Regions from separate parts of the Paenibacillus sp. FSL H8-0280 genome, predicted to be linked through region 1. Evidence: predicted binding sites of a transcription regulator. Region 1 holds the regulator's gene; each other region holds the start of a gene.
What was found. The regulator LexA, encoded in region 1, represses DNA repair genes until DNA is damaged. The targets are predictions, from matches to a motif close to CGAACATATGTTCG.
Positions count from the first base shown of each region.

Region 2: dndB (DNA sulfur modification protein DndB) is a predicted target of LexA. The motif match lies at 2,829-2,842, and genes of this name have one in related genera.
Region 3: recA (recombinase RecA) is a predicted target of LexA. The motif match lies at 2,965-2,978, and genes of this name have one in related genera.

Region 1 covers NZ_CP150296.1:4,089,412-4,096,791, forward strand. The annotation lists gene MHI12_RS17840 (HAD family hydrolase) at 1-428, opposite strand, end outside; gene MHI12_RS17845 (hypothetical protein) at 457-966, opposite strand; gene MHI12_RS17850 (DUF896 domain-containing protein) at 1,092-1,301, opposite strand; gene MHI12_RS17855 (LysM peptidoglycan-binding domain-containing protein) at 1,397-1,774, opposite strand; gene lexA (transcriptional repressor LexA) at 2,071-2,697, shown strand; gene MHI12_RS17865 (aldehyde dehydrogenase) at 2,803-4,104, opposite strand; gene MHI12_RS17870 (hypothetical protein) at 4,697-5,176, shown strand; gene MHI12_RS17875 (hypothetical protein) at 6,101-6,442, shown strand; gene MHI12_RS17880 (hypothetical protein) at 6,533-6,877, opposite strand; gene MHI12_RS17885 (hypothetical protein) at 6,969-7,190, shown strand.
Region 2 covers NZ_CP150296.1:1,114,514-1,121,893, forward strand. The annotation lists gene dndD (DNA sulfur modification protein DndD) at 1-161, opposite strand, end outside; gene dndC (DNA phosphorothioation system sulfurtransferase DndC) at 179-1,681, opposite strand; gene dndB (DNA sulfur modification protein DndB) at 1,674-2,768, opposite strand; gene MHI12_RS04960 (helix-turn-helix domain-containing protein) at 2,963-3,310, opposite strand; gene MHI12_RS04965 (HEPN domain-containing protein) at 3,504-3,923, shown strand; gene MHI12_RS04970 (phosphoribosyl-ATP pyrophosphohydrolase) at 4,441-4,767, shown strand; gene MHI12_RS04975 (hypothetical protein) at 4,751-5,125, shown strand; gene MHI12_RS04980 (MerR family transcriptional regulator) at 5,047-5,817, opposite strand; gene MHI12_RS04985 (DUF2268 domain-containing protein) at 5,792-6,718, opposite strand; gene MHI12_RS04990 (MFS transporter) at 6,778-7,380, opposite strand, start outside.
Region 3 covers NZ_CP150296.1:2,530,693-2,538,072, reverse strand. The annotation lists gene rny (ribonuclease Y) at 1-499, opposite strand, end outside; gene MHI12_RS11420 (regulatory protein RecX) at 810-1,547, opposite strand; gene recA (recombinase RecA) at 1,831-2,895, opposite strand; gene MHI12_RS11410 (competence/damage-inducible protein A) at 3,139-4,395, opposite strand; gene pgsA (CDP-diacylglycerol--glycerol-3-phosphate 3-phosphatidyltransferase) at 4,503-5,090, opposite strand; gene MHI12_RS11400 (YajQ family cyclic di-GMP-binding protein) at 5,410-5,901, opposite strand; gene MHI12_RS11395 (hypothetical protein) at 6,057-6,227, opposite strand; gene MHI12_RS11390 (helix-turn-helix domain-containing protein) at 6,295-7,356, opposite strand.

The DNA.
Region 1 (7,380 bases):
CGCAAGGTATCCATCGTTTCTTCGTATACATGAGGTCTGGATCTCCGTTCTACTCCAAACTGCGCGGCCAGTTGTTCAGCAAGATCTTCCCGATCTATACCCAACTTCAACAAGCCACGACGCCAGGATTCTTTACGGTATACTGGAGCAAGTTGTTCCAACTGACGGAATTCGGGTTGATCCCCACCAGTAAAGTTCGCCCATAGGCCTTCAAACGGATTGATTCCAATCATTTTGGTAAAAGGAAAGGTTTCATATGATTCATACAGTCCACGTGCCTCATTACGCACAGCTTCTTCAAGTTCTTCTGGTTTGACCCCAGTCTCTTGCGCTGCAATTAGACAAGTCTCATGAAAAGCTTCTCGAACACTACGCTCATCCCACAATAAAGTATCATCTAGGTCGAACAAAATCGCTTTTAACGCCATTCCGATCATCTACCCCTTTATGCAATAATTACTTTTCGACGGTTTCCACGGTGATCTGGTGTGCTTTTGCAAACTTCAGTAAACGTTCTGCAATCGCATCTGTATCGTAACGGTTCAATAACTTGGTAAACACCCATCTTTTCCCGCGACTGTTATGTTCGATTACAACCGTACCTGGTTCAATTCTGAATTTAACGATATCGTCAACCCCAATTGAACGTTCACGATTACCCTTCGTCGTTATAATCCGATTACTGCTAATCTTGATGTATGGACGGCGAAGCATGAAGATGACTGCCAAAAATACGTAAAGCAGCATGGTCACCCAGTCCCAAGTTGTCATTGGAGCTTGCACAAGGAATGTGCTCATAAACAGATACAAAAAGGCGAGACCGATCAAAAATATTGGGAACAACAAGCTGCGTCCCTTAAAGACTTCTTCACCTGGTGTACCAGTGATTGGTTGACCACTTTTTTTGCGTTGCTGATTTAACTGCTTGGAATTTTTCTTAACCGTTCTCTCGAACGAACGCGACATGAGAATCCCCCTTATGTGTCTTTGTATCGGCTTACATAACTGTAAACCAACATTTCCCCCTATAAATTGCACACTCAAAATAACAGGAAGAAACCTAAATATCATAATGATATCATTAGGTTTCGTTAGTGTTTGAGTTTGCCTTGGTGGCCTTTGTCATTCTCATCATCAACAATCTCAATGGTATCCAGTTGTTGTCTGAAATTGCTGCGAATATTGCTCAAATAAATCTCTCTTAGCTCGGCACGTTCAGCAAGTTCTTCCTCCGACAATCCAGTGGACTTTTGCTTACGAGCCAATTCGTTAATGCGTGCTACCAGACTATCTATATCCAAGCTTGTCCCCTCCAAAAATACAAAGTCATATTAACTTTGCCATGATAAAGGCAGCTTGTCAAGCTGACACGCGCTAACACTCATTGATGTGCATTTTATTCTGCAAATTGCGGTAGAGCTAGTACTTGACCCACTTGGATGGAAGTCGTATGAAGTTGATTCACTTTCTTAATTGCTTCTATATAAATACGTGTATCCATATTCGTCGGTTTATGTTCCAAAGAAATACTCCATAAGGTTTCCCCTTGTGAAACGGCAATCTTCCCTCCAGGCAGAACATCATTCTCATTGCCAGCAAATACAGTTAAAACAGTGCTGCATCCAATAAATATAATCAAAGAGGTAATGGCTACCTTTAACATCCATGAAGAAATCTTGAAACGCGCTAAAACCTTCTTGTAGTTCCCTATGTTAGACTTCACCAGTTCCGAATTCATCGGTTCATAAATGCTTTGATAAGTAGAATATCTCATTAAATACCCGCCTCCAAACGTTTGTTCCTATCTGTTGAAATCAATATAACACGAACACTTGTTTTGTTCAATAGATTTTTAGAACAATTGTTCGCTTCTTTTTTGAAGGAGAAATATCTTCATTGAAGTTCTTTTGCAAAGTATTTGCAGTATTATGCTCTGCCTTTTGGACAAATTCGGTTCTAAAAGTTAAAAAACACTGATTTAATGCTATTTTATTTAGAACTTATGTTTGTACGAACGGAGGTTCTATGTTATAATTTTCCCAAACGTTACTAAAATGGGGTTGATACGGTATGTCGAAGATATCCAGCAGGCAGCAGGCTATTCTGGAGTTTATACGAAATGAAGTCCGGTTGAAGGGGTATCCTCCTTCCGTACGGGAAATTGGTGAAGCTGTTGGACTGGCTTCCAGCTCAACAGTACATGGACATTTGGATCGTTTGGAGAAAAAAGGTTTGATCCGACGCGACCCTACCAAGCCAAGAGCCATTGAGCTTTTGAGCCAGGAAGAATCTGAGCATTCTCATCAATTTGCTCATAGCGTTGCACGTATTCCTGTCGTTGGTAAGGTCACAGCCGGGGTTCCAATCACTGCAACCGAGAACATTGAAGACTACTTCCCTCTTCCTACACATTATGTAGGCGAACAGAAAGTGTTTATGCTTTCAGTAGTGGGAGATAGTATGGTGGAAGCTGGAATCGTTAATGGAGATTACGTTATTGTCCGTCAACAGCAAACTGCTGATAACGGTGATATCGTCGTTGCAATGACTGAAGACGATGAAGCTACAGTGAAAACGTTCTATAAAGAGAAAGATCATATTCGCCTTCAACCGGAGAATGCGACCTTCGAACCTTTACGTTTGAAACATGTTAGTATTCTGGGTAAAGTCATTGGCCTTTTCCGAGATATTCATTAATATTTAACTTGAGTAACAAAACTAGATGTAATGAAATACGAAAGAGGTTGCCCTGATGAACAGGACAACCTCTTTTTTTCATGTTTATGTTATTTTAGCGGCTAATTATTCACTGCGTTTCAGAACACTTTTGTGATGCGAGAACACATCAAAGCTCTGTTGTCCGTGATATGAGCCCATCCCACTCTCTCCTACACCACCAAACGGGAGATAGTGTGAAGTCATATGAGAAAGTGTGTCATTAATACATCCCCCACCGAAGGACACTTGATTCAGAACCTGCTCCTGCAGTTGCTCATCTTGTGTGAAGAGATATAGCGCCAATGGTTTTGGCCGGCGAACAATCTCATCCAGCATTGGGTTCAGGTCACTGTACGTAAATACAGGAAGAATCGGACCGAAGATCTCTTCTTGCATGACAGCTGATTCCCAGTTCACATCTCCAAGTACAGTCGGCTCAATGAGCAACTGCTCACGTACAGAACGTCCACCAATCAGCGTTTTGCCATCTGTGAGGAATCCCGACAACCGATCAAAGTTACGCGCGTTAACAATATGCGGGAAATCAGCGTTCAATAACACATCATCCCCAAATTTATCTTTGATCTCTGCGCCAATCATATCGATCAGTTCATCATGAACTTGTTCATGCACAAGCAAGTAATCCGGAGCAACGCATGTTTGCCCCGCATTGAGGAACTTACCACGAACAATCCGCTGGGCCACCAGCTTCAGATCTGCATCGTTATGGACAATAGCAGGACTCTTACCACCCAACTCAAGAGTTACAGGAGTCAGATGCTCCGCAGCTGCCTTCATAACAATGCGACCAACACCCGTGCTTCCTGTGAAGAAAATATAATCAAACTTCTCTTTCAACAATGCGGTGCTGGCTTCAACTTCCCCTTCCATAACGGCAATATACTCCTGAGGGAAAATCTCATGAATCAGATCATACGTCAGACGAGATACGGCTGGTGTTAATTCAGAAGGCTTGATAACTGCACAGTTACCGGCTGCAATTGCTCCAATCAGTGGACCAAAGGCCAGTTGGAAAGGGTAATTCCAAGGTGCAATAATAAGCGCCACTCCGTATGGTTCCGGATAAATGGTGCTCACCCCATCCGGCATAGCCGAATTGGTTGGGACTTGTTTAGGTGCAGCCCATTCCTGCAGGTGTTCTAATGCAAAATCCAGTTCACCCAAAACAATACGAATCTCTGAACCGTAAGCTTCCGCCTCTGATTTGTTCAAATCTGCCCGAAGTGCATCTTGAATCCGTTGCTGATACTTTTCAATTCCTTTTCTAAGCTGTTGAAGCGCATTAATCCGATACTTGATATTTTTAGTTTGTCCTGTATAAAAAAATGTACGTTGTTCTGTCACTAGTTGTTTTGCTTGATTCATATTAACATCTCCAATTAATTATTTAAAATTAAATTGCTCAAAATTTAATTAAAGTATACCTCTTCTATATGAAACTTTCAACATACAAATGAAACATTGATTTGTATGTATTTGGACGATGTTTGCAATTTTAAATGTGTGAATGCTAGAATTCCTTTCTATCTCGTGGCTTTCAAGTTGCCTTATGAGGGTGCTATGTAAGTCTTTCATTCTATAGACAGTATCAGCTTACTGCGATAGTAGGTGAGTTTTGGTTTTAAATTCAACAGTCTCATGGAATACATCTATTATCGTAGCAGGTTATTCTAATATCTGAGTAAAAGGATGAATGGCTAAGGAGAAATGAATAAATGTTCAGTCGTTGCCTGATAAGAACAACTGAGATGTCTAAAGACAAGGTGCCGCAAGAAGTTAGAAGTTCGCGACTATTTAGGACAGACTGACTGATACAATGACCTTTATTAAGGTTTATGAGAGGCTATCCTCTTCTAGTTGCGACTCCACATGTATTAGCTTTTCCTCTCATTTACATAGAAAAATATACCTAGGTCTGATAGACTATATGCAGAATACATATATTGGAGGAATCATCTTGAAAAAAGCATCACTTTTATTGTCAGCCTTAATGTTAACAATAGCAATAACAGCTTGTGGAAGTGAGACAGAAAAAACAGCCAATACAGTGCCTGTGAAATCAACTGAAACAGAACTAGTAGAAACGAATGTATTAGTAGACACTGAGCAAGCAAAAGAAGAAACTAAGCAAGATGAAGTAGCAGAAACAGTTGAAGCAATCGAATATGAACTTGATGGTTTAAAAATATCGGAAGTGTCCGTCAAAGATGATAATGGGATGTGGTCTTTAACAGCCTCTATTGAAAACACTGATAAAGAATTCGAAGTTGCTTTGCTCAAAGCGACCATTAACGACAAAGACGGAAAACAAATCGGTACAGCAGACGGTACGGCTGACTTCCTGGGAAAAGGTGAAAGCAAAACGGTTGAGTTTTACTCAATGGATGATCTTACGGGTTACGATTCTTTCAAATTTCAGATTGACAGTAAAATGTAATGAAGATCGGATTGTGAAGCCCAGCCTGAAAGAGCATTTGCCAGCTCAAACCAATATAAATAAGTCATCGTTCATCTAACTGGATATGGATAGCTATGAAATCCGAAATGGGCATTTTATAACTAAGTTTACCATCAGACGAAAATCGACATTGTTAAGAAAAGTCTAATTAAATGAAAATAAGGCCTGTCAGCTAAGTGCTGATAAGGCCTTATTCTATTTCTAAACGCCTGGAAGTATCTCTTATAAAAATTATCTACATTTAGCGATAAAGTAGCACTCATAATTTTTCAATTACTTAGTAAATTACTCTGAAAAATCTCTTTGATTGATCTTGTTAATAACTATTTTTGCTCATTTATTTCGCACAAATAGTGAACTTTTGTGGGCAATTTGGTTTTTGATTAAGTATGTTGAGAATTGTCCACAAAAAGAAAAACCCCTCAGCGCTAGAGCACCAAGGAATTTAGCTATTAGTACAACTTGATATATTGATCGCGTTCCCATTGATGGACTGGTATGCAGTTTATGTACGATCGCTTCATATTATAGTTTCTTTCAATATTTATGCGCTATTTACGAAATAGAATAGGAACTAAAGTTCGTAGTCGATCATAGCTTTTCACGACATTGGGGACATTTAGGAGACAATTTGGGGGATGTCCCACAAACTTTAAATGAACCGTCAGTACAGCTCCAATGGATCATAATCATATATCAGAAACACCCCTTTATAATAAGCGGTCTGGCGATGCCGATTGCCACACTCAAAAGCATCGACTAAAAGGTTAGCGAGTTTTCTTATTTATCAAAACAAAAATAGTAGTGTAAAAACTTAAATTTTTAATTATTGTATATATTTTCCATATAAGGTATGATATATTTACCGATCGGGATAAAATAACTAAAGGGAGAGTAGATTAAATGAAAAAGAAATTACTTGCTGGATTATTAGCTGTATCTGCATGTTTTTCAGTTGGATCCACGTCCTTCGCTGCTGATGCAACTATTTCAACACCTAATTCTTCACCATCGGAAATGTCCCAGGTGATAGCACCTCATGCTTTTTTTGAGCGCGATATTTACCTAAAAGTAGGCCAACCTGGACAATGGTATAGCGGCTACACTTATGATGTAATCTATAGCGATGGCGCTTGTGATATTGGCCCTGACTTTTTAGTTACTCCTATTCAACCTGGGCTTACAGTTGTAAGTGCAAACCACGGTACTTATACGATACTTTTCAAATTCCATGTTAGCTATTAGTATCAACGAACAATGACAAACTTTAGTGCACCCATGCCAGATGCACTATAATAACAGGCGCTGTCAGAAGTCCCTCCGACAGCGCCTGTTTTAAATCGAACTGGTTTTTCCTATTCTTTCATTACGATAGTTAATAACTAACAACCTCCAAAAATCATAGAAACCTATATTATCATCTATGCAGTCCTTGTAATACTCATAACCTTCTTCTGTCCATTTAGGATATTCCATGTTCTCCTTTGCCTTCTGAAGTGTAATCCACTTGGTCTGCGATTTAACAATGGCCTTCAGATCCTCCAACTGTTTCATCACTTCTATCGCCATAGGCTTCTCCCCCTTCACGGATTTAGTCTTTAGTCCCAGGTATGCCACAACACCATGAACATGACCGTCAATAATCGCATCAATCAACGAAGCCTGCTTGAGACGATCCAAAAAGGAAGTCCACTTTATTGATTCCGATGATATACCATTGTTTATGCAAAACTAACGTCATTATGGTTATGTATACTGGATATTTTTCCGAGTGTTAATTGAAACTGGTATGCGAAAAGGCGAAGCAGTTGCTCTAAAATGGATCGATATTGATTTTGATAATCATTTCATTACAATTGATGAAACTCTAGATTTTACAGCGAAAAACAAAGAAGAATTTTTCGGTGACACCAACAGACAGTGGCAGGAACATAACAAAGGGATACTTGGGGATAGCTACCACCATGACCTTGATCTGATTCTATGTAGGTAAGATAGAAACTTTATGCCTAAATCTTCATTATCTCGCGCATCACAAAACTTTGTGGTCTCCTATCCCTCCCCATTCACTCTCTCCGACATACCTGCGCGGTGCTTTTACTTGACTCTGGGGCACAGAAATTCACTGAGGAAATTTTCGATTAGAAAAATATTTTGTGGGCATTTTGTGGGCACTCTGGTTT
Region 2 (7,380 bases), 3.0 Mb from region 1:
AATAAAACGATTCTTAAAGATTCTAGTATTGTCGTTTTACCAGCACCATTTTTCCCACCAAGTAGTATTACGTTACGGTTAGTCTTTGTACGGAAATCAAATTTATTGAGCTCTCCATAGTAAGCACCTATATTTCGGAGAGCCAGTTTTTGAATGTGCATTGATTATTTATCCACCTTTATAAATGTAAGAAATCTTGTCTGAGTGTTTTATCAAATGCCTGGAATAGTCCTCTTCTTACTTTTACACCGGAGTATTCTTTCTCAACAGATATTAATTCTTTAAGAAGGTTAAGGTTGACTCCTTCTTCTTGACAAAGAGATTCAAGATCGGTAACTTGGTCTTCTTTGAATACAGGACGATCATTTTGATGCCAATCGTAAACTATACCTGTTTCTTCTTCGACGATCAGAGGAAGTCGATCTTCCCACTGTAGGTCGTCATGCCAATATTTCCGAATCGCCTTAAGCTCTTCAAATGTGATTAATTCAACGTTAGGGTCATGCATTTGGCGAATTTCTTCTTGAGTTTGTAATAATTTTCGAAGAATTTCTTCCCGAGCTTTCATTGTGAAAGGACCGACGCCAAAACGTTTAGGAAGAGCATCTGGATTCTCATCATCAACGATTAAAATATCCAATTCCTCCACAGAAGCAAGGTTAATTTTATTTTCTTCAATATAATGCTTCATTTCAGATTTGTAGATTCTCGGATGACTCAAATCATCAGGATCTATTCCGCCTAAATTTGTTGTCAGATAGACTTCGCCATTCATACGATGTTTTTGTCTTTTCGTACGGTCTTCACGTATTTGAACAAGGAAATTTCTAAAATCATATAATGGACGTAACCAATCTACACCGTTATTAATAAATCCGCTTAACGCCTTATCTTCATTAACAACTGTACATGTCCAACACCCAAAACGACTGTTTCCACAAGAACCTGCACTTTCTTTTATCTCTTTGTCTACCACGAGAGGGCATTCACTACTTGAATCTTGATAGAGCTGAAGCAGTTCATTATTATCATCGCCCCATGGTGACTCATACTGCAATAAAAATTCCCATACATCATCAAGAGTGTAGGAGCGAATCGGAGCAAAAACAAATGCGTTTCGAAGTGTAGAGTGACGCATTAAATTTGAACCTTCTATAGTATGAGACTGCATTACTCCTGCTCTTGTAGAACTTTCGGAATCTCGAACTCCTAGTAACATAACCACTTCACCAAACTGATCTACTTTATCAAGAATGAAGCGGTTAGCAGGCTCGATTTTCAAACGATCCGTACACCATCTGAACTTTTGACGAGGAGTAGGATAACCTTTTCCAATAATAGAGGCCCAAAAGGTTTGCTCAACTTTTGGACGTACCTTGTGTGTTTCAATAGGCAAACCTACAGCGAGTGCTTTATTTTGTATGCGTCCAAGAGTTCGCGTGATTTTGTCTATAATTAAAGGAGTTTCTACTTGAGTATCTGATGAAATGACGTACACTTTTTTCTTCAGAAGAGAAGGTTCTAGCTCAGATAAGGCTTGAAAGACTAGTTGTACAACTGCCGTTGAGTCTTTTCCCCCACTGAAACCTACGACCCAAGGCTTCTCATCTGCTAAATAGACTTCTTTGACTAGTTCTTTGGCTTCAACGAACTTGCTTCCAGTATTAAATATATTAAACATCAGTAGATGTACCTTCTTTTATTTTATTTTCAATTTTCTGCTCGGCTTCTGTTAAGGGGAGCCCTAATTTAAATTTTATGAGATTTGCAGTCAATTGAATGGTCTCATTTGTCTTGTTAATACGTCCGGTTTGTCCATAAGCACGACCTAACCAATCCGCTTTATTATCGCGGCTCCAGTCGATTTTGGATAGTTCTTTTACGTACAATTCCCATTGATCTGCATGATAACGATAAAGATAGTGCCCAACTATACCAATAGCTTCGAGAAATACACCATGCGCTACAACCGAACCAATACGAAGATCTCTTGGCGAGGTTCGCTTATTGAGTACATCTTGCCATTCCAATATAGAAACACAAAGTAGAGCCCAGAACTCAGAAACAAATTTTTTCTCCGGTTCTGAGATTAACTCACCTTTGCGCTTACCTAACAGTTTACAGATCGTATTGAAAATGTGATTCAGAGCAAACAATTTAGGAGAGTTTTTGGACAACGACACTTTCTCACGATCCGTATATCGCTCCAATAAAGGAATTTCATTAATTAAACTTTTAGTGATCAAAGATAGTTGATCACGGTGATCGTATAGAATTCCGATTGAAGATGTGGTATTCACTGCATGACGATTCAAATCCGAAAACATTTGCTGAGAGCGCAGAAGTCCAAGGTCATGAAAGAATACTACTGATATTGTTTCGTCACCAAGTTCAGGCGAAATTTTGAGAGCTTCTTCAATAGCTGCACGTCTATGTTGACCGTCATTAATGAGAAATTGAGCATCTAAAGAAATATTCAAATAACCAAGATCTTTAAACTCTTCTGATTGTGGCTGGAAAATTAGCTCGCCGTTTACTGATGCAGTTAACGAAGAGAAAATATAATCTTTAGGATTCTCAAGAATATAGTTCGTAATATCCGGAATTCTTGATTTATTCATTAAACGTTGTGCACGGTGGTCGGCCGGAATTTCCTCCTCATCAAAAAGGAATATCCGAGGTATTAATTTCAATGGGCACATTACTGTATAAAAATCTCTTCCAGCTTGAATCCCGCGAATCGCTGGAAAACTATAACTGAAGTTCATAGGCATCCCCCTGTTTTACGTACGTAATAACGTAGAATGTATATTGATTTTATCGTAAGACGAACAAATGTTCAATGTCTAAATTACATAATAAAGTAAATATAGTACGTAATTACGTGAATAAAAGATGAAGGAATAATGAAAATAACGAGGTAACATTCCGGTCGTGTACGATCGGCGTGCTCCTCGTTATTTTAGTTTTTATCATAAGTATCGAAGATCTCAGTAATTATATTAAGCACCATTAAAATGTGCTTAGGTTCATGGGTTCTTAATAGAGAAATGATCTTAGTAATATTGGAATCATCCTGCGAGAGATCTTCACGCTCCTTAACGTATGTAAACAGTTCATATACACCGACATCTAAAGCGGCAGCAATCTTTTCAAGATTTTTTAAAGATATATTTCGTTCTGCTCGTTCAATAAAACCAATGTAACTTGGATTAAACCCCGCATTTTCAGCTAATGCTTCTTGAGACAGATCTCTAGATTTTCTTAGATCTCTTATTCTCGCGCCCACTAATTCTAAAAGTTCGGACATATGAACACCTCTCTTTAATTAGAAGTGTAGAGAAAGAATCATCGTTAATTAACCGATAGATAATAAGTAATTTGTATTTAAAACTACTATGTAGTAATATTTGTTTGTATCTTGCCCAAAAGTTTTAAAAAATTATGCAGAGTGTTCAAATGTAGTGTGGATTCTAAACTAAAATATTGAGGAGTTGATTACCTTGAATCACGCTTACTCCTACACGAATCGGCAGAATGATGAATTTGAATATCAACGACTTTCCCAGTATCACATCAAACTTGCTGCAATTATGCATAATCACAATCAGTTCAAAGCCTGCCTGATTCTCTGCGATTGGGCTCTAGCCTCCATGATCAAGGCGCTTTATATCCATAAGTATCATTCAGTTCATCCACCCAAGGAACTCACCATGAACGTAATCTTGCCTTTAGTGCATACGGACACTGAACCCGGATTGGATATTGCCTTGTTCATCGGTACGATGCAACATATGTCATCCCTAGCGGATTACCCACATGACCAGCCAATAGAACTGGACAACATTGAAAAGCTTCTTCAACGAACAGAAGAGATATTGGACGAGTTAGCCACTCGATTGGAGGATGATTCATCAGAGTAAGATGTTTTTTTAATTGATCATTTGGGTTAAATGTTTGATTAATCTATGTTACGCTTACAAGATGACATCATCCAAATAAAGGATATGTGATGCAGAGATTACAAAGGATGCTCTTTGCTTTGCATCTGGAAAGTAGGTGTACATTTTGAAAAGAGTAATTGCTATCGCGTTTTTCATATTATCTATATTGGAATTGGTTACTTTAATCCTAATCGGTAAAAGCATGATGATTGGGTATATGGAACCGAGTACGTTTAGCGGGATAATCTCATTCCCACTAGGCGCTACGTACCTCTCGATCTGGATGTTCTTTTCAAGGCAAGAGTTTACTGGAGGACGAGTCGCAGGACAGATCAGTTTGACAGCGGCATTGTTGACGTCGTGCCCGTTGGTGTGTTTGTTAATTATTTTCTATTAACTCAACCCATCCCTCCACATAGCAACTTGTATAATCGCAACAAGGGAGATTTTGGATCGGGGCTGGGAGACTTCAAGAGCAGAAAGGATGTTATACCACATGCCTACATATAACAAATTGGTGCGGGACAAGATTCCGGATATTATCACATCCAGCGGTAAGGAATGCCGGACCCGCATTCTAGACTCGGAGGAGTATAAGCAAGAATTAAGAACGAAGCTACAAGAAGAATCGGATGAGTACTTAAATGCATCAAGCGATCAGGAAGCGTTGGAAGAGTTGGCAGACATGCTGGAGGTGATCCGAGCGCTGGCGGAGGTACACGGGGCGAATGCAGCGCAGCTGGATAAGCTTCAGGCAGACAAAGCGGAAGCGCGCGGTGCATTCCAGGAACGGGTGTACCTGATTGATGTCGACGAAGCTTAACGTTAAACTCATTACAGATAACCTGGTCGATGAACTGATTACCCGGATGCACCATGCGTCCGGGATTTATATTATGACGTCCTTTATCATGCAGTCCGGGGTGAAACTACTGGCCCCGCACTTAAAGCGGGCGGCGGAGCGTGGGGCCGAGGTGCGGATGCTCGCGGGAGACTATCTGTATATCACACAGCCGGAAGGCTTGCGGGCGCTCTGTGAGGTTAAACCACGAATTGAGACACGTTTGTGGCGAAGTATGGGTACTTCTTTTCACCCGAAAGCTTATCTGTTCGATGCCGATTGTATAAAAATCATAATCGCTTCATACAAAAACCTCAAAAAAACCTCATCGCCAAACTGATCAAAATAACCCGCATAGCGACGATCCGTCGTATAGGCTTCCGCAATACATCTCAAAATCTCAGCATCACAACTCATAAATTGCTCCAGACAACTCTTCCATTCACGCAATAGCGCCTGCACCTCACCAGAAGCAGGAGATAGATCCTGATGCTTCGCCAACTCCCGAAATACCTGCTCCATGTTGACCGAGAACTGCTGGTAGGCTTTTTCTTGTTCTTCCACAGACAGCTCGCTCACATTGGCTTCGAATTCCTGATATTTCACGGTATCTCCGTAGATGAACTTCGCCTCGGATTCATATTGCTCTTGAATGGACAGAATGGGAGAATCGTCAAACAGATTAAGATGAGAGAGATCCGTTCCATCCACATACTCGTCCAACTGGTCGATGATGGTTTCGAGCTTTTGTTTGCGTTGAACGAGTGTGCTGCGGTGCTTTCTTAGGATATCTTTCTGTTCTTCTTTGGAGAGTTGCATCATGGCCGCAATGTCTTTTAATGAGAAATTCATTTCTTTGAACAACAGAATCATTTGCAGATTCCCGAGTGCCTCTTGATCGTAATACCGATAGCCGTTGTCCTCGACTTTGCTCGGTTTTAGGAGATCTGTTTTATCGTAATAATGTAATGCGCGTTTGGTGATGCCTGTGATCTGAATGATATCTTTAACGGTGAAATAGGGTGTCTTCATTCCAAAAGTCCTTTGTTTCAGCAAGGATGACACTTGCCGGAGTGATGGTTGCTTCGGTGATCGGTGTACCTGTTTTGTTCAGATAATATTGGATTAAGTGATAACCGCAGGCATAACCAGCCGCGTAGGGCATACCTACGGGCGTGAAGTTTTGCAATCTTGCAAGTTCATCGCCGTATAGATACGGATTAATTTGGTCAAAACCGGTGACATACAGCTGATCTTTTATCTTTGGTTTAATTACTTTATTCAAAGTCTCCATATCCGTTTTAGCTACCCAGGGGCCTAACAACTCTTCTCCATACAGGGATGTCGCAAAGCTCTCGGCCAATCCCTCACTAACAACCATCTCGCCAAGCGTAATCTGTGGATTCCACTGGATATATTGATATCTCACATTATGATTGCACTCATGGGCCAACACCGATTGCATACGAGGTAGAGTATACCTATTGGGGATCAGGTTCGCAATAATATAACCCGGGATTCCACCATCTCCGCTGATACCTTCGTTCACGGTGAGTGAAGGACTATTCTTGTCGCCTAATAAAATCGTATATAGATATTCGGAGACCAATAGCTCAATCCCGTGCTCTGTAAAGGTGGATAGACTCGTACAAACGGCTTCATGACACTGTTGCCAAAATGTTTCAGACGAAATCGCTGCTAACGATTCGTTAATCTCAGGTGTGATATCTGCTGGAGCGATATTCATAAAGTTATTCATCATGATCACATCGAAGCCGTGAGGCTCTTGAGAGCGAAACGGGATCTGTTGAATGTTCCATTTGTTCATGAATGGACTCATCATTCGTTCACGGTATAACTCCAATTTCTCATCGGGTGCAGCCTGAATGATTTCCTCATAGATTTGATCTGAACGTAACGCGGTAATCTTCATCCTTAATCTCTCCTTCATGTAAGCTTGAGATCATTATCAAGTATGACCTAACGTAACAGTCAAGCGTTGATGTTACGCTGCTGGCTCTCTGAATGATTCTGCATCTTCATTGCGAATATCAGAGCAGACAGGATGTAGATCAGGCTTAACAAGAGATAAGGGAGTTGCAACGAGAATACGCGATCAAATGTCGATTCACTAACCCGCACCAATAGCCCACCGAGAAGCGTACCAACGGCACTAATCCCAAAGGACAGAAAGCGAAACACACTTCCGACCCGGCCAAGCATCTCATTAGGAACGGAACGTTGCAGGATGGAGGAACGGGTAACATTGTAGACAATAATGAAAAATGCAGCACAGAAGTACAGACTACCTACCATATACGCATTTTTAGTTAGACCCACCACACCGTAGATGATTCCCATGCACAGAATGGAGGAGATAATCAATTGTTTTGTACTCCATCTCTTACGCATATAAGCAACAGCTTGGCTCCCCACAATGCTGCCGATTGTTGCAATGGAGATGAGGATACCAAATGCAAAAGCATCCAACTGAAGCACATCTCGTACAAAGAAGATCTGAGTAGCCAGAATGATCGAATACATCAGCGTAACGGTGACAGACAGAATGGCTAATCCGCGGAGAAAACGATCATG
Region 3 (7,380 bases), 1.6 Mb from region 1:
TTTGAGCCGTCTCATGACGGACTTCCTGTTCTACGTTGGACAGTATGATACTGCGTGCGTCTTCCATGGTGAGGTTGGATATACGTTCCAACTCTGTCACCTGGTTTTTGTAAATCATTTCGATCTGCTGCTGAGTCTCATCAATTCGTTTCTCTTTGTTAGCCACTTGCTCTTCTTTACGTTCGAGTGATTCCAATTTTTTATCCAGCGACTCTTCTTTTTGCAACAATCGTCTTTCTTGTCGTTGAATTTCATTCCGACGTTCACGAGTGTCTTTTTCAGCTTCAGCACGAATGCGATGGATTTCATCCTTCGCTTCCAGCACCGTTTCTTTCTTCAGTGCCTCTGCCTCTTTCTTCGCGTTCTCCACGATTTGTACGGCAGCTTGTTCCGCACTAGAGATTTTAGCCTCTGCAAGAGATTTGCGAATAAAATACCCTACTCCGAACCCAATGATTAGCGCGGCCACAACGAGAGCGATCGTGATTGCAGGATTCATACTGTTCACCTCCTCGTTGGTTCCTCCAAGGCATTCCTTGGGTCAATTTGCAGTTTTCAAACCTTACATATGTTTGGGAATAACGAATACTCACGGCGATCCCCCGCCGATTTTCATTTCACATGTACATGTTTCCACGTACTATTCACTGTTTCCAGCGAACCCATAATTAAGAATGGTATAAATCTTAAGAAACCGAAACCGCTTTTTTGGAAGGAAAAAGGGTTGTCCATTTCTTACAGACTCATGTCCATTTTAGTATTTGACGAAAGAAATTGTCAAGAGAATGCAGTATAGAGACTCTAGTCTGCTAATCCCATAACAACGCTTCGTCATCTTCAGGGTCCCCAGCCTCATCTTCTTCAATTAAACAATTCACGACCCGGCGCACCATATCCATTGAAAAACCACGTCTCATTAGGAAGGGAAGCGTTTTATTTTTCTTCTCTTTGACGTCCCCTTTGACCTGATTCCATTTTTTGCGTCCTGCACTCAAGGCAGTCTCAAATTCCGCATCTGTACTGATCCCTTCTAGTGCCTCAACAATGAGATCATTGGCAATGCCCTTCTGACGCAGCTCTTGCCTTATCCACAGTTTTCCCTTCCGCTTGCCCTCCATACGCTGTCTTGTCCATTCCTTCGCAAATAGATCGTCATCCACCAGGTTCTCCCGCTCAAGCCGATCCAGCGCCTCTTCAATCAAAGGTGCAGCAAACTCCTTCTGACGAAGTTTCTGACTTAATTCATGGCGCGTACGTGGCTTATGCTCCAAAAAACGCAGAGACTGTGCATACGTCCGCTGTCGCTCGTCAGCTACAATGATTTCCTCCAGATCCTTCTTCATAAACGTATTACCTTGAGTCATCCTGTATTTAATCATCACATCTTCAAGAACCGTAATGGAGTGGATGCCAAAAGTGATTCGATAACGAGCTTGCCTGCTCTTCGTTCGTTCTACACGTGTAATAATAAGTTCTTCGTTGTCCGGAAATTGGGATAGGCCATCCTGTTCTGCTTCTTCATATAAATCCTCGTCATGTTGATCCATTCTGGTCTCCCCTTTCATAACATTTTCATTCTGACTACGCCAAACACACCTTCACATAAGACAAAGAACACTAATAATACAAAAGACCGGGAACTCTGCCCGGCCCTTTACTTCACAGTTAGCGTGCTAACAGCCCCTGTCCATTGGGACAGGGGCTGTTAGACAGCACGAGTACTCCCACTACAATCCATTATCCAGATTGATCCAAGCTCAATCAGATAAGTTTACGGAGTCCAATGGGGAACACCCTCAGGGTCCTCCCTACAAGGGAGGTTTTGAGAGATTACTCGTTGATTTCAAACAATTCTTGTTCTTCTTCTGCTTCTTTTTGTTGCTCTTCACTAGTTGGCGCAGGAACTGCAGTAACCAAGTTACTGGCTACACGAATTTTTTGTTCAATGATGTCAGCAATATCTTTATGCTCTTTCATGAACTGCTTTGCGTTCTCACGGCCTTGTCCTAAACGCTCGCCTTCGTAGGAGTACCATGCACCACTTTTATTAACGATGTCCAGCTCTGTACCAATGTCAATGATACTGCCTTCTCTCGAAATACCCTCACCATACATGATATCCACTTCCGCTTGTTTAAACGGAGGTGCCACTTTGTTTTTCACAACTTTAATACGAGTACGGTTACCAATCATGTCATTGCCTGATTTGATACTCTCAATACGACGCACATCCAGACGTACTGTGGAATAAAACTTCAGAGCACGACCACCAGGTGTTGTTTCCGGGTTACCAAACATAACGCCGACTTTCTCACGAAGCTGGTTAATGAAGATTGCGATTGTTTTGGATTTGCTGATTGCACCAGACAGTTTACGCAGCGCCTGAGACATCAAACGCGCTTGTAAACCAACGTGTGAATCACCCATTTCGCCTTCAATCTCTGCTTTTGGAACCAATGCGGCTACAGAGTCAATAACGACGATATCTACTGCACCACTGCGCACAAGAGCTTCTGCAATTTCCAGCCCTTGCTCACCCGTATCTGGCTGAGACAGAAGCAATTCATCAATATTAACACCAAGTTTGCTTGCGTATTGTGGGTCAAGAGCATGCTCGGCATCGATAAATGCAGCTTGTCCACCCGCTCTTTGTACTTCAGCGATAGCATGCAATGCTACGGTTGTTTTACCAGAGGATTCAGGTCCATATATTTCAACAATACGGCCTTTAGGCAAGCCGCCTGTTCCTAATGCAATATCCAAAGCCAAGGAACCACTGGGAATAATTTCCACATTCATATGAGTGGACTCACCCAGTTTCATGATGGATCCTTTACCAAATTGCTTCTCTATTTGACGGAGCGCCATATCAAGCGCGGCACGACGGTCTGACAATAAGCTCACACCCTTTACTGTTTATAAGATAATGATACCTTGTTTTAACACGTTTGCCAAGCTTTTTTTCGAACATACATTCGTTTTTTTTGTAAAGGCCGAGGCGCCTCTTCCTCAAGGAAACTTTCCATTAAACAGAAAAAAGAACCGTAAACAAGGCTGTAAAGCCTAATTCTACGGTTCTTCCGTCTTCCTTAATTATACTTGCTTGGAACTGTAAATGCAATCGAAGCTATTAACTAATCAATCCATCGCCACAAGTTTTTGCCATAAGCGATAGAGAATCGCTTTGGCTGAACGAATGCGAACCGTCTCGCGATTACCATTAATACGCAGCTCATGAATTTCCGTCTCTTTTCCACGTTCAGCAAGAGCGATGAAGACAAGTCCGGGTGGCTTACGTTCCGAATATCCCGGTCCAGCTACACCGGTAACAGCCAAGCCAAAATCAGCATCGCCAATCATGCGGATCTGCTCAGCAAGCACTTTTGCAACCTCAGGACTCACCGCCCCAGGTGCATCTTCACCTTCCAGATAATCATGAGGCACATTCAGCAGCTTTTCTTTAATTTCATTGGAGTAACAAACAATTCCACCTTTGAGCATTGACGCGCTTCCGGGTACAGAGGTCAGACTTTGCATGACAAGCCCCCCTGTACAGCTCTCAGCAGCGCTGAGCGTCAGCCCCATGTCAGACATCATGGTTACAATCGTGTACTCTATAGGCACATCCTCGTTCGCGTAGAGATGTTCTGTCAAACGTTCCCGAATCTGAACCTCCATCGCATCCAGCTTCAGCTTCGCCTCTCCCTCACTCGCAGCCTTTGTGGAGACACGTACCGTAACTTCGCCTTCGCTCGCGTAAGGAGCAATCGTAGGGTCTGTCTGCGCGTCAATCAGATCCAGAAGTCGATCTTCCAGAGCAGATTCACCAATACCTGCGAATTTGAGCATTCGGGAATAGATCGGCATCTCTTCTGTGAGTACATGCTGGAACAGCCAAGGTTTGACTTCCTGTTCAAACATTGGAATCAACTCTTTAGGTGGTCCAGGCATCACAACATAATATTTGTCATTGTCAGAAATCGCATTTCCTGCCGCAAGGCCCGTTTCATTGGCCAGAGGTGTTCCGCCATCAATAACGATCGCCTGACGTCGGTTATTCTCTGTCATATCCACATTACGATCTCTGAAAAAGCTCTCAATTTTGTCCATTGCCATTCGATCTGTATGCAGTTTCCGGTTAAGAACAGCTGCGAGCGCATCCTTGGTCAGATCATCTTGGGTAGGTCCGATGCCACCGGAAAATAAAATAACGTCTGCACGGCTCTGCGCAATGCGAATAGCTTCACTAAGTCGGTTCAGGTTATCCCCAACCACCGTTTGGAAATATACATCGATCCCCATCGCAGCCAATTCACGGGATAGATATCTGGCATTGGTATTGACGATTTGTCCAAGCAGTAGCTCTGTGCCAACTGCAATGATTTCTGCCTTCATTGAGCATCCTCCTGTACACGTGGTGAGTGATCAAAGGGCAATAGGATAATTTCCTATTGCCCCTGACCCAATGCTTCCTTCATGATTACCCATTTAAGAACAAACCATTATGCTTTTGTTAAATGAAGCAAATTTTTGTTTTTGATAAAGTAATCGATACCCGACCAGATGGTAATAAGCGCTGCTGCCCATACCGCGATAATATCGACGTGAATACCCGTGTATGAAAACGGGAAATTGTTCAACAGCAACAGCACAATCGCCACAATCTGCACTACAGTCTTCAGCTTGCCCCAAGCACTGGCGGCAACAACCGAACCATCCAGCAATGCAATTTGACGCAAGCCGGTAACTGCAAATTCACGACTAATAATCACAACTGCAATCCAGGAATCCAGCTTGCCCATCTCCACAAGCGAGATCAAAACTGCAGTAACCAGCAGCTTGTCTGCGAGTGGATCGAGCAGTTTCCCCAGATTGGTAACCATGTTATTTTTCCGCGCAAGGTATCCGTCAATTCCATCTGTGCTTGCGGCGATGATAAAAATAACAGCAGCAATCAGTTGATTATACGGAAGCGACAAGCTTCCAAGCTGCAACGGCTCTGGATAAAATGGAAAATCCACGAGCAGGAACACCATCAAAAAAGGGATTAAGCAAATTCGTGCAAGCGTAATCCGGTTGGGTAAATTCACAAGACGCCCTCCCTCATATCCTCCATTACTCCAAACAATCATCATAATCCCGTTATCATCATCCGGAACATGAAATGTACAGTTTCAATGTCAATCCATATTAACATGATCCCACTATGTAGAAACGCAAAAAATAAAGTCAACCGCTCAAAAGCAAAACGCTTTAAACGTTCCGGTGACTTCCAGAAGATGTACTGCTTTTCACAAAGTCAGCAAACGATGAGGACTGGACTTGATGCTTGACTGCCAGCAATGCACACTTAGTATAATATACGCCCAATACCGTGTCAAAAAACACTTTTGCTACAAAAAGGCCATATTACTTGAAATTTGTATATTGCAAATCCAAAGGTAGGTTAGCACCATTTAGCAGCTGCATGACAGCTTGCAAATCATTTTTACTCTTACCAGTTACCCGAAGTTGATCTCCCTGAATCTGACTCTTCACCTTCATCTTGGAATCCCGAATCAGGATATTGATTTTCTTGGCGATGTCCTGATCAATCCCCTGTTTAAAATTCAAACGCTGGCGGACTGTACCAGAAGACGCTGGCTCTACCTTTGCGTAATCAATGTTTTTCAATGGTAGACCACGCTTCGCCATTTTGGATTGCAGCACGTCAATGACAGCCTTGAGTTTGGTCTCATCATCAGATACGATCGTTAACGCATCCTTATCCAGTTTCAGGCTGCTCTTGCTGCCCTTGAAGTCATAACGAGTGCCAATTTCTTTCTCGGTTTGTGTAACGGCATTTGTCAGTTCTTGCAAGTCCATTTTGGACACGATATCAAATGAATTTTCTGAGCTCAAACCAGTCACCCTTTCAGTTAATCGTATGTTCTGTAACATTATAGAGGATACCTTAAGCAAAAGTCTAATTTCAAGCTGTTTTACACAAAGAAAAAAGCATTTTTGGCTTCCACTTCAAGTGGCTGCCAAAAATGCTTGCTGGTCCAGCTTCCAACCTAATAGCGGCTGCGGTTGGGCTGTCTGAACATATCGAGCACACCCAAAAGTACATGTGCAAGTCCAAAACCCAATATTCCGTAACCCCAAGCACTTGGAGTCAGGTAATAACCCAGGAGGCTGACAATGATCCCTAAACCTGTTACGATCCAGCTGACTGTCACAGCCATCCACCTCACTTCACCAAAAGTTAACTGCAAGTTAAGACACGGTTATTGTCTCCTGCAGTTGACCCGGTTATTCGCTACCCGTGGTACCCCCTGTACTGTCCGTTGATCCATTTTCAACACCTGTGGAAGAAGTAGTGTTACTGCTGTCTTCACCAAGCTTCAGACGGATCCGATTGGTCGCCTTGCCATCCGTTACAACTTGCCCGCCAACCTCAATCGTGGTCGCTGCAGCGTAACCAGACTTAATATACATGCCTGTACTATCAAGCTCAAAGGTATAGCTGTCACCTTCGGCTGTGTTACCATACTCCAACTTCTCTCCACTGGAGTTTTCGCCTTTGTACACTTCCAGCCAGCTATGACCTGTTGCTTTGATCGTAACCGTTACAGGTTGCCCTGCACTACCGTTAACTTTAAAGTTCGTAATATTTCCTGATTTCCCATCTTCTGCAACAGTCACATTAGACGGTGAATTGTCAGTTGGTTTTTCCTCAGTTTCATCCGTCTGTCCGTCCGTTTGGCCATCAGTTTGACCGTCAGTTTGACCGTCCGTCTGTCCTTCCGTGTCTGTACCGCCACCGTTACCACCAGCGTCGCCCTCACCAGTACTGTCAGTACCTGAATCTGTCGCAGGCGGATTAGATGCCTGTCCGTTGTCGGCAGGTTGATCCGGTTTATCCTCAGGCTGTTGTTGACTGTCTGTAATTTTGACTGAATCAAGCCCCGGATTATCTGATTCATCACCATTGTTATACACCACATATACATACAACAGTACTACGATCAAAACAGGGAATGTCCACATCAACGCGACAGACATCCACCGATTACTACGCTCAACCGGACGGCTGGAACGCTTCTGAATAACCGGTTCCATCGTTGCTTCCGTCTCTTCTGCGGGTACGTCTTTTTTGTGTCCCTCCAGCAGCTCATCAGGGTTCAGTCCCACGGTCTCCGCATAGGTTTTGATGAAAGCTCGCACATAGAAGCTGCCCGGCAGCACTTTATAGTCTCCTGCTTCTATGGCCTCCAGATACCTCTTGCGAATTTTTGTCATTTCCTGTACATCGTCAAGACTCATCCCTTTTTGCAGCCGGGCCTCCCTTAACTGCTGACCCAGTTCAGACATGCCATCTCCTCCTTATGTTTATCT